Regions from separate parts of the Micromonospora sp. NPDC085948 genome, predicted to be linked through region 3. Evidence: riboswitches for the same ligand, from Rfam matches in the RefSeq annotation. Region 3 holds a riboswitch; each other region holds the start of a gene.
What was found. A riboswitch is a leader RNA that binds a small molecule or an ion and turns the genes downstream of it on or off. The one in region 3 is predicted to bind cobalamin.
Positions count from the first base shown of each region.

Region 1: linked by a shared signal. The riboswitch ahead of cobN (cobaltochelatase subunit CobN) and the one ahead of bluB (5,6-dimethylbenzimidazole synthase) in region 3 are both predicted to bind cobalamin.
Region 2: linked by a shared signal. The riboswitch ahead of AB0O48_RS15530 (ribonucleoside-diphosphate reductase subunit alpha) and the one ahead of bluB (5,6-dimethylbenzimidazole synthase) in region 3 are both predicted to bind cobalamin.

Region 1 covers NZ_JBFBJW010000009.1:99,207-103,095, forward strand. Annotated here, with positions in the region: gene AB0O48_RS22700 (inositol monophosphatase family protein) at 178-1,017, opposite strand; gene AB0O48_RS22705 (DUF5919 domain-containing protein) at 1,014-1,274, opposite strand; cobalamin riboswitch at 1,555-1,684, shown strand; gene cobN (cobaltochelatase subunit CobN) at 2,015-3,889, shown strand, end outside.
Region 2 covers NZ_JBFBJW010000005.1:62,738-66,626, forward strand. Annotated here, with positions in the region: gene AB0O48_RS15530 (ribonucleoside-diphosphate reductase subunit alpha) at 1-1,410, opposite strand, end outside; cobalamin riboswitch at 1,606-1,823, opposite strand; gene AB0O48_RS15535 (L-fuconate dehydratase) at 2,388-3,782, shown strand; gene AB0O48_RS15540 (FadR/GntR family transcriptional regulator) at 3,792-3,889, shown strand, end outside.
Region 3 covers NZ_JBFBJW010000006.1:147,345-151,233, forward strand. Annotated here, with positions in the region: gene AB0O48_RS18080 (vitamin B12-dependent ribonucleotide reductase) at 1-1,469, shown strand, start outside; gene bluB (5,6-dimethylbenzimidazole synthase) at 1,525-2,151, opposite strand; cobalamin riboswitch at 2,180-2,380, opposite strand; gene AB0O48_RS18090 (alpha/beta hydrolase) at 2,476-3,177, opposite strand; gene AB0O48_RS18095 (bifunctional 5,10-methylenetetrahydrofolate dehydrogenase/5,10-methenyltetrahydrofolate cyclohydrolase) at 3,498-3,889, opposite strand, start outside.

The DNA of each region.
Region 1 (3,889 bases), on a different contig from region 3:
ATCGGGGTCGATCATGGAGGTGTGGTGCCTAGTTTGGCGACGAAAGGCTGCTTTGTCGCCCACCACAACTCCATGATCGACAAGGCGGGACTGTGACCAGGTGGTGTCCCGACGTTGGAGCCGTTGTTGCCCGTGCACTCTCGTCATGTGAGCGGTGGCGTGATCACCGGCAGGTGATCAATGGGGATCCGCTGGGTGAGGCGGAAGACCAGTCATGCCTTCCGCACGTGCGAGTGATCGCTGAACGAGCGTGAGGACGGGCGGTAGGAGCAGCTCGTTGCCGCCGATCGTGGCGACAGCGTGTGCGCTGTGGGGCGTGCCGTCGACGTCGACGACGAGCGCACCGGCCTCTCGGGCGATCACGACGCCCGCGACGGTGTCCCAGGGCTTGTTGTTGAGCATGATGAACGCGTCGATCCTGCCCTGCGCCAACCAGGCGAGGTCGATCGCGGCGGAACCGTGCATGCGGATCCGTTGGACGTGCCGGGTGAGCTGCTCGGTGATGGCGAGTCTCTCGGCGTTCTTCCGGCTGGCGTCGGCACCGACCGCGTAGTCGCCGATGGCGACGACGGCGTCCCGGAGATCGGTGACCTGGCTGGCGCAGATGCGTCGGTTGTCGGCATAGGCGCCGTGCCCCTGAACGGCGTGGTAGCGGGTGCCGAGGAACGGCAGGTCGATGACGCCGAGGACGGCGTCTGTGCCGTGCAGGAGGCCGAGGGAGATCGCGCACAGGGGTGAGCCGTGGACGAAGTTGACGGTGCCGTCGACGGGGTCGAGTGCCCAGGTCAGTTCGGTGGCGTCGCCGCTGCCGCCATACTCCTCGCCGAGGAAACCGATGTCGGGCGCCGTGGCGGCCAGATGCTCGCGAACCGCTCGCTCGATGGCGTAGTCCACCTCGGACGCCATGTCACGGTCACCCTTGAAGGTCAGCGCGCCGGGCTGGAGCGTCCGCATCAGGTCGTGTGCCAGGTCAACGGCCTCCTGTGCGAGGGGGAGGAGGCGGGCGTGGTCGGTCATAGCTGGCGGCTGCGCTCCCAGAGTGAGGTGAACATCTCGTCGAATATCGGGTAGAGGCCGGAGGGACTCGTGTCGCGTTCGATGACCATCGTCGGGCAGTCGACGCCCCGCATCCGCGGTAGGTAGTGCTGGACGACGCAGAGTCGGTCATCAATCAGAAGCACGTTGGCGCGAATGGACTCGTCGTAGACGCCGATGGCCAGGTGGTCTCGGACACCTGCGGGGAGTGCACGCCCGTTTTCTCGGCTGGCTGTCACTGACTCGCCGGCCGCGCCGCTTCGAGCACGAGTAACCCAGGGCTGACCCCGTGGGTGCTGAATCGTCTACGACATCAGCTCCAGAGGGAGTCACACAGACACTCGGCTCCCTCTGCGGGATCACTCCGCCACCGGCCAATCAGCTCGCCGTCTCGTGGTCAGGCAACCCCGCGCACCTATATTTTCCCAGGTCAATGTGATGAGCGGGGCCGGGCGGTGCCAGGGCCGGCGTTGACCGGCGGCGGAGGGGTGTGGCAGCATTCGCGGCCTGACGGCAGTGAAGGAAGTCGGTGCGATTCCGACGCGGTCCCGCCACTGTCACCGGGGAGCGATCCCCCCTCGTGAGTCACGACCGTGTGTCTGCGGTTGGAAGGCCGGGGGAGAGCGTCGATCCGGAAGCCAGGATACTTCGGCCGTCGGGATGTACCCCAGGGCGTGGACACCCGAGGAGGACCCGATGACGCACAGCGTCTCATCCATTGACGATCATCGTCATGAGCCGTTTGGCGGGCACTGCACCGCGCCCACAACCGGCCGGCCCCGCACGTCCCGGCCCGGCCGTCGCGGCGTGTGCCAGACCGCTGGCTTCCGGTACCGCTGACCTGGGCGTCTGGCGCTGACCGGCCCCGACGTCCGCGTCGCTGAGCCCGGCCGAGCCGTCGTACCGGCTGACGCCGCACCCACCCGCTTCGTCCAGGTCGCCTCCGTAGCGGCCAGGGCGTCACTCTCCGGAGCCCGCCGTGCGCATCCTGCTGCTCTCCACCGCCGACACCGACCTGCTGGCCGCCCGCGCCAGCGGCGCCGACTACCGGCTCGCCAACCCCGCGCGGGTCGCCGCCGACGAGGTGTCCGCCCTGCTCGACGGGGTCGACCTCGTCGTCGTACGCCTGCTCGGCGGTCGGCAGGCGTGGCCGGACGGCCTCGCCGCGGTGCTCGCCACCGGTGTGCCGACGGTCGTGCTCGGCGGCGAGGCGCTGCCCGACGCGGAGCTGATGGCCATCTCCACAGTGCCGTCCGGGGTCGTCACCCAGGCGTTGGCGTACCTCGTCGAGGGTGGGCCGGACAACCTCGGGCAGCTCGCCCGGTTCCTCTCCGACACGGTGCTGCTCACCGGCGAGGGGTTCGCCCCGCCCGCGCCCACCCCCGCGTACGGCGTGCACGGCGAACACCCGACCGACCCGCAGCGGCCCACCGTGGGCATCGTCTTCTACCGGGCGCACGCCCTCGCCGGCAACACCGAATTCGTCGACGTCCTCGCGGACGCGGTCCACAACGCCGGCGGCAACCCGGTGCCGATCTTCTGCGGCTCGCTGCGAGGGCTGACCACCGGCGCGGGACCGCTCGGGCTGTTCGCCCGCTGCGACGCGCTGCTGGTCACCGTGCTGGCCGCCGGTGGCGCGGTCGCCGCGGACGCCTCCGGGGGCGGCGACGAGGACGCCTGGGACGTCGGCGCCCTGGCCGCCCTGGACGTGCCGATCATCCAGGCGCTCTGCCTGACCAGCACCCGCGAGCAGTGGGCCGGCAGCGACGCGGGGCTGTCCCCGTTGGACGCGGCGATGCAGGTGGCCATCCCCGAGTTCGACGGCCGGATCGTCAGCGTGCCGTTCTCGTTCAAGCAGATCGACGCCGACGGCCTCTCGGTCTACGCGGCCGACGCCGACCGGGCCGCCCGGGTCGCCGGGATCGCCGTGCGCCACGCCCGGCTGCGGTACGTGCCCAACGCCGACAAGCGGGTCGCCGTGGTGCTCAGCTCGTACCCCACCAAGCACTCCCGGGTCGGCAACGCCGTCGGGCTGGACACCCCGGTCTCGGCGGTCCGACTGCTGGCCGCGTTCGCCGAGGCCGGCTACCACCTGGGCGACGCGCCGGTGCCCGACGACGGCGACGCTCTGATCCACGCTCTGATCGCCGCCGGTGGTCACGACGTGGAGTGGCTCACCCCGGAGCAGCTGGCCGCCGCCGAGGCCCGGATCCCGGGGCAGACCTACCGGCGGTGGTTCGACCAGGTGCCGTCCGAGCTGCGGGAACGGATGCGGGAACACTGGGGTGAGCCGCCCGGCCAGCTCTACACCGAGGGCGGGGACATCGTGCTCGCCGGGCTGCGCTTCGGCAACGTGGTGCTGCTGATCCAACCGCCGCGCGGCTTCGGGGAGAACCCGATCGCCATCTACCACGACCCGGACCTGCCGCCGAGTCACCACTACCTGGCCGCGTACCGCTGGCTGGCCGCCCCGGTCGCCGACGGCGGCTTCGGCGCGGACGCCGTGGTGCACCTGGGCAAGCACGGCACCCTGGAGTGGCTGCCCGGCAAGGGCCTCGGCCTGGCCGCCGACTGCGCCCCCGACGCGGTCCTCGGTGACCTGCCGCTGGTCTACCCGTTCATCGTCAACGACCCCGGCGAGGGCACCCAGGCCAAGCGCCGCGCGCACGCCGTGGTCATCGACCACCTGGTGCCGCCGATGGCCCGCGCCGAGACCTACGGCGACCTGGCCAAACTGGAGCAACTGCTCGACGAGTACGCCACCGTGCAGGCCCTCGACCCGGCGAAGGTGCCCACCGTGCGGGCGCAGATCTGGGACCTCGTCCGCGCGGCGGAGCTGCACCACGACCTGCAC
Region 2 (3,889 bases), on a different contig from region 3:
GAAGGTCACGGCGGTACGGACGGTGGCGCGCAGCCGCTCCCAGTCGATGCCGCCGTCGCTGAGGTGCGCGGCGAGGTTCACCGAGCCGAGGTTGCACACGGCGGTCTCGGCGTCGCTGGACACCTCGATGATCTCGGTGCACAGGTTGGACAGGTGCACCACGTTGCCGTCCTCGGCGGTCTGGTTGCACAGTCGGTTCGCGGCGTCCTTGAAGGTCATCCACCCGTTGCCGGTCTGGGCGAGGGTGCGCATCATCTTGCCGTACAGCTCCCGCGCCGGGACCTGCCGCACGTGGCGGCCCTGCGTCTCGGCCTGCCGGTACGCGGCGTCGAACCGCTCCCCCCACAGGTCGGGCAGCTCGGGTACCTCGTGCGGGTCGAACAGTGACCACATCTCGTCGGCCTCGACCCGGCGCATGAACTCGTCCGGGATCCAGTTGGCCAGGTTGAGGTTGTGGGTGCGGCGGGCGTCCTCGCCGGTGTTGTCCCGCAGTTGCAGGAACTCCTCGATGTCCGGGTGCCACGGTTCCAGATAGACGCAGGCCGCGCCCTTGCGCCGGCCGCCCTGGTTGACCGCGGCGACGCTCGCGTCCAGTGTGCGCAGCCACGGCACGATCCCGTTGGACTGCCCGTTGGTGCCGCGGATCAGTGCACCCCTGGACCGGACCCGGGAGTACGCGATGCCGATGCCGCCGGCGAACTTGGACAGGTTGGCGACCTGGGCGTACCGCTGGTAGATGGAGTCCAACTCGTCGCGCGGAGAGTCGACCAGATAGCAGGAGGACATCTGGGTGTGTCGGGTGCCGGAGTTGAACAGTGTCGGCGAGCTGGGCAGATAGGCCAGGCTGGACATCAGCCGGTAGAAGCCGACCGCCTCGTCCGGCGTCTGGGACAGCCCGCAGGCCACCCGGAGCAGCCAGTACTGCGGGGTCTCCAGCACCAGCCGGCTGGTGGGGTGACGCAGCAGGTACCTGTCGTACACCGTGCGCAGGCCGAAGTACTCGAATCGTCGGTCGCCGTCGGGATCGACAGCGTGGTCGAGCATCGGGGCGTGGGCGGCGACGAACGCGGCGGTGTCGTCGGCGACCAGGCCCTCGGCGTGGCCGATCCGGATCGCCGCGCTGAACGAGGTGACGCCCTGTCGACGCACCTCCTTGTCGACGTAGCCGGACAGCAGCCGGGCGGCGAGGCGCGAGTACTGCGGTTCCTCACCGATCATCTCGGCGGCGGTCTGGATGGAGAGCCGGTCCAGCTCGGCCGTCGTCGCGCCGTCGTACAGGCCGCTGATCGTGCGGGTGGCGACCCGCATCGGGTCGACGTCGGCCAGGTCGTCGGCCCACCGCTCGACCGCACGGACGATCTTGTTGACGTCCACGGACTCGGTGGTGCCGTTGCGCTTGCGCACCTGCATCGGCGTGCGCCGGACGGCCGCGTCGCCGCTGACCGGGACTGCCTCGGTGACTGTCACCACTCACTCCTCGCGAGTTCGAGACCTGATGGCCCCTCGAACGCGTGGAGACGGACACCAACGGACGCCACGCCGGCACGGCGTGGGTCAGGTGGCGTCGGCCGTCCCACGCGGCCTCGGACCGCCGCCCACCCGGGTGCGGGTACGCGGCGCGCTGGCAGGTCTTCGGACTCGTGGGCACGACCGGGTTGGCCGGTCTCCTACTGGCCGTCGCTTCCCAGACCGCTTCGTGGCCCAGTGCTTCTGACGGCTGTCGTTCCCACTCACCGCTGCGGGACAGTCCCGGATTTCCACCGGGTTCCCTCTTGCCTCGACCACTCCGGATGAGCGGCCGAACCAGCTGCGTTCGACACCATATATAGGGACGCTGCGGTTGTCACACCCCACATGTCGGTCTCGGGCGTGTCGACGGCGACCTCCGTGACGGTCATCACCGGCCACGCCGACCAGGCCGAGTCGCGCCGGGGCGCGGTGGACCGACACCCGCGCGGCGCGCGGTACACGAGCAGGTGTCGACATTCGGAAAGGTGTGATGTATTAAGTCTTTAGATGTAAGGATCCCTACCTATACTTAGGCGTCAATGTAGTTATCCGGAGTGGACATCTAATCTTCTGAACCACTCCTCATATCTCGCACCACCGTCCCCATCGGGCCGGCGGTGCCGCAGCAGTGCCCGGGCCGACGACGAGGTGCCGCCCGTCGAAGGTGCCTACCAGCGCGGCGAATGTTGGTACCACCGCATTCAGGGCTCGCGGATCGGGTACGGCGATCACGGGGACCGCGCACCGACGAATCTCCAGCACGAAGAAACATTGGATGTCTTCGATACCCGACGGATCGACGTCGTTGACGCGTCGGATCGACCCTCCGTATACTCCCAGAGATCATCTGATCTTTAGCCTAACCGGGCGAGGAGCGCATGCCGCAGATCACCGCCGTCACTGTCGAGGACGTCCGCTTCCCCACCTCCCTGACCGCTGACGGCTCCGACGCCATGAACAAGGACGGCGACTACTCGGCGGCCTACGTCGTCCTGCACACCGACGGCGTCGACAGCAGCGGTGCGCCACTCGCGGGCCACGGCCTGACCTTCACCATCGGCCGGGGCAACGACATCGTCGTCGCGGCGGCCGTCCATCAGGCACAGCGCCTCGTCGGCGTGGACGTCGCGACGATGGCGGCGGACATGGGCGCGGTCTACCGTCTGCTCACCTCCGACTCGCAACTACGCTGGCTCGGCCCGGAGAAGGGTGTCGTGCACCTGTCGCTGGCCGCCGTCCTCAACGCGTCGTGGGATCTGGTCGCCCGGGTCGCCGACAAGCCGCTGTGGCGGCTGCTCGTCGACATGTCCCCCGAGCAGCTCGTCGACATCGCGGACCTGCGCTACCTGTCCGACGCGCTGACCCGGGACGAGGCGCTGGCCATCCTGCGGGCCAAGGAGAGCACGAAGGCGGCCCGTCTCGCCGAGCTCGACCGGACCGGCTACCCCGCCTACACCACCTCGGCAGGCTGGCTCGGCTACGGCGACGACAAGCTGCGCCGGCTGTGCCAGGAGGCGGTGGACACCGGCTACGGCTACGTCAAGCTGAAGGTGGGCGCCAACCTCGACGACGACATCCGCCGGTGCGGCATCGCCCGGGAGATCCTCGGTCCGGACCGCAACCTGATGATCGACGCCAACCAGGTGTGGGACGTCGGTCAGGCCATCGAGTGGGTCAAGGCCCTGGCGCAGTTCGAGCCACTGTGGATCGAGGAGCCGACCAGCCCCGACGACATTCTGGGCCACGCCGCCGTGCGCCGCGCCGTCGCTCCGATCGGAGTCGCCACCGGCGAGCACTGCCACAACCGGGTGATGTTCAAGCAGTTGTTCCAGGCCGAGGCCATCGACTTCTGTCAACTGGACACCGGCAGGTTGGCCAGCATCAACGAGATCGTCGCCGTGCTGCTGCTCGCCGCGAAGTTCGACATCCCCGTGTGCCCCCACGCCGGCGGTGTCGGGCTGTGCGAGATGGTCCAGCACGTGTCGGTGCTCGACTACGTCGCGATCTCGGGAGATCTCACCAACCGGGTCACCGAGTTCGTCGACCACCTGCACGAGCACTTCACCGACCCGTGCATCATCCAGGACACCGGCTCGGGCAGCGGTTACGTCCTGCCCAGCCAGCCCGGTTACTCCACCCGGATGCGCCAGGAGTCGGTCGAGCTCTACCGGTTCCCCGACGGCGGCTACTGGGCGGCGACGGACCCGACTACGGTGTCATCTTCGGAGCCGTACGTGATCGCGGGTGGGACGGCCACCCCCGCCGGCCGCTAGGGGGATGTCATGTCGCGCACCGACGAGGTGGTGAACGGCATCAAACGGATGATCCTCGAAGGGCGTTTCAAGCCCGGGGACCGGCTGCCCATCGAGAAGGACCTCGC
Region 3 (3,889 bases):
GCTCCGCCGAGCTGGCCGGCGTCGTCGGCCCGTACGACGGCTACGCCCGCAACGCCGAGCCGCACAAGCGGGTCATGCGCAAGCACGCCGCCGCCAACGACGAGATCAAGCCGACCAGCCCGGTGGCCACCGCGATCGTCCGCGAGGCGACCAAACAGTGGACCCAGGGCAACAAGATCGGCGACAAGTTCGGCTGGCGCAACGCCCAGGCCAGCGTCCTCGCCCCGACGGGCACGATCGGCTTCATGATGGACTGCGACACGACCGGCGTGGAGCCGGACCTGGCGCTTGTCAAGTTCAAGAAGCTGGTCGGCGGCGGCTCGATGCAGATCGTCAACCAGACGGTGCCGCGCGCCCTGCGCAGCCTCGGTTACCCCGAGGAGCAGGTCGAGGCGATCGTCGAGCACATCGCCGACCACGGCCACGTGGTGGACGCCCCGGGCCTCAAGCCGGAGCACTACCCGGTCTTCGACTGCGCCATGGGCGAGCGGACGATCGCCCCGATGGGTCACGTGCGGATGATGGCGGCCATCCAGCCGTTCGTCTCCGGCGCCATCTCCAAGACGGTCAACATGCCGGAGGCGGCCACCGTCGAGGACGTCGAGAAGATCTACTTCGAGGGCTGGAAGCTCGGCCTCAAGGCGCTGGCGATCTACCGGGACAACTGCAAGGTCGGTCAGCCGCTCTCGGTGGCCAAGTCCAACAAGGCCACCGAGCCGGCCGCGGTCGAGGCCGCGCCGGCCGCCGTGGAGAAGGTCATCGAGTACCGGCCGGTGCGTAAGCGCCTGCCGAAGAAGCGCCCGTCCGAGACGGTCAGCTTCTCCGTCGGTGGCGCCGAGGGCTACCTCACCGCGTCGTCCTACCCGGACGACGGCCTCGGCGAGGTCTTCCTGAAGATGTCCAAGCAGGGCTCGACCCTGGCCGGCGTGATGGACGCCTTCTCGGTGGCCATCAGCATCGGCCTGCAGTACGGCGTGCCGCTGGAGACGTTCGTCAGCAAGTTCACCAACATGCGCTTCGAGCCGGCCGGCATGACCGACGACCCGGACGTGCGGATGGCCGCCTCGGTGATGGACTACATCTTCCGTCGCCTGGCGCTGGACTTCCTGCCCTACGAGCGCCGCGCCGAGCTGGGCATCTTCACCGCCTCGGAGCGGGCCGCCCAGTTGCGGGCCGAGGCCGACGCGGAGGCCGCCGCCGTCACCGGCGCGGAGCTCACCGCGATGGCGTCCTCGGCTCCGGTGGAGGCCCCGGCCAAGTCGGAGGCCGTCGCCCAGCCGGCCCAGGAGATGGCCGACGTGGCCGCCGCCAAGCCGGCTCCGAGCGTGGGTTCCAGCACCGAACTGCTGGAGGCCGTGATCGGCAAGGCCGCCGACGCGCCGCTCTGCTTCACCTGCGGTACGAAGATGCGCCCCGCCGGTAGCTGCTACGTCTGCGAGGGCTGCGGCTCCACCAGCGGCTGTAGCTGACACGTCAGCGACGAGCCCCGGGCGTTCGCGCGCCCGGGGCTCGTTTGTGTGCGGGTCACTCGGACCAGCGATCCTGGTGGATCACCGACGACAGCGGACGTCGCTGACGCCAGCCGTGCCGCTCCAGGTCCGGCGTCTCCTCCAGATGGGTGACCGGGCCGAGGCAGAGCCACGCCACCGGGCGGACGGTGGCCGGGATGCCGAGCAGGTCGCGCAGGAACGGCTCCCGGTAGAACGAGACCCAGCCGACCCCGAGCTGCTCGGCGGTTGCGGCCAGCCACAGGTTCTGGATCGCCAGACAGACCGAGTAGAGGCCGGCGTCGGCGATCGCGTGACGGCCGAGCACGGCCGGCCCACCCCGCTCCGGGTCGTACGTGACCACGACCGACAACGTCGACTCTCGTACGCCATCGATCTTTATCCGGGCGAAGCGTTCCGCCGCCGCACCGTCGAGAGTGGCCGCGAAGGTGTCCCGCTCCCGCTCCACGTGCCGGTGGAACTGCTGCCGCAGCTCAGGATCGCGGACCAGGATGAAGTCCCAGGGCTGGGAGAGACCGACGCTCGGCGCGGCGTGCGCCGCCGTGAGGATCCGATCCAACGTATCCGCGGGGATCGGCGCCCCGGTGAACTGGGCACGTACGTCCCGACGGCGGTGGATGGTCTCGTAGAGTCCGTTGTTCAAGGCAGGCTCCCGCTGCGCTCGCGCCCCTGACGGGACGATGACGCGAGGCCGGTCTTCGGACTCCCGGATCTCCGCTGGTCACCCGCCTTCCCAGCCCCTCAGGGCCAGTGGCTGCGTCTGGTACGCGTGGGTGGCAGCTCCCCGGTCACCGCGGCGGGCCCGTGCCGGACTCACACCGGCTTCCCGATTCTCCCCACTCGCGCGGGGCACCTCGCAACGTTTGTGCCATTGCGCAGCATAGCGGCCGCCCCTGCCTACGGGGTGGCGGTCCGTCGCCCGGTCGCATGTCCGGCCGGTCGACGGCCGCTACCCGCGCCGTCTGCCTCAGGCGGAAAGTTCCGCCCGGATCAGCGCGGCCAGCTCGGCGGGCTGAGAAAGGAACGGCGAGTGCGAGGAGTTCATGCGCAACACCCGCTCGGCCCGCTTGGCCATGAGCTCCTGCGCGAAGGGCGGAAGAGCGTTGTCGGCCGCACAAATGAGGTAGGTGCTGGGAATGGTGCGCCACGCGGCCTCGGTCAGCGGCTGCTGCGTCGAGGCCCAGGACTGGAGCCCGAGTCGTGCAACGGCCTGTTCCGCGATTTCCGGATCGACGTCGCTGTAGAAGACCTCTCGGGGCTGCGACGGTTCGATGTGACCCCTGCCCTTCAGGTCCGTCCGCTCGTGAACCTCCCACCACGGCGGAGCAACGCCGCCGGCGGTGGAGAAGAGCGAATCGCCGACATCCGGCTGGAAAGCGGCGAGATAAACGATTCGGCGTACGTTGTCCGCGGCAGCGAGCGCCTCCGTGACTGGTGCGCCACCGTAGGAGTGGGCGACGACCACGACCGGTCCGTCGATGGCGGCGACGGCGGCTTTGACCACGGCCGCGTCGTCGTAGAGGTCCCCGAGGGCAGCGGGGTCGTTGCCGCTACTGGGTAGCGCGACGGTGTGGATGTCGATATCCGGAAACTGCTCGATGAGCGACTGCCAGACCCAGGGCCCGTGCCAGGCACCGTGCACGAGAAGAAGCGACGGAATGCTGTTCAAGATGATGTTCCTGCCCGCATGTATTCAAATGATCGGATCTGGAGTTCGTCGTCGACCACGCCGTCGTGCATCACCGGAGCGCCCCATCTCGACCGAGGACAGCGGAAATATATGCCGCTACTTTTGGGTAGCAAGGCGCGGATGACTATGAGCCGAGCCACAAGCCCGATCGGCGGCGGTGTGCTCGTGATCAACAACACGTTGCCTGGCTCGGGCCGAATCCAAGCTCATTCCCGTATTGCTTGCTGAGCGCCGCTGGATAGCAAACTCGCGCCCGTGGCGGTGCGGTTGTCCGCAATTCCCCCGACGCACCTGCCGGGCTACTCGCTCGCGCGCTCGGCCGCGCGTACCGCGTTGCGGAACAGCATCGCGACGGTGGTCGGACCGACGCCGCCGACCCGGGGCGTGATGGCGCCGGCGACCTCGGCGCACGCTTCGTCCACGTCCGGTAGGAGGCGCCGTCCTTCGTAGCGGACGCCGGCGCCGATGACGACGGCGCCGGGCTTGACGTGCTCAGGCCGAACGATCCGGGGTACGCCCGCGGCGGCGACGAGGATGTCGGCGCGGCGGGTGTAGCGGTCCCAGTCGGGCACGCCGGTGTGGACGACGGTGACGGCGGCGTTGGCGGTCGGGCGCTTCTGGGCGAGCAGCATCGCCAGGGGGCGGCCAAGGGTGGCGCCGCGACCGAGGATGACGACCTCACGACCGGCGA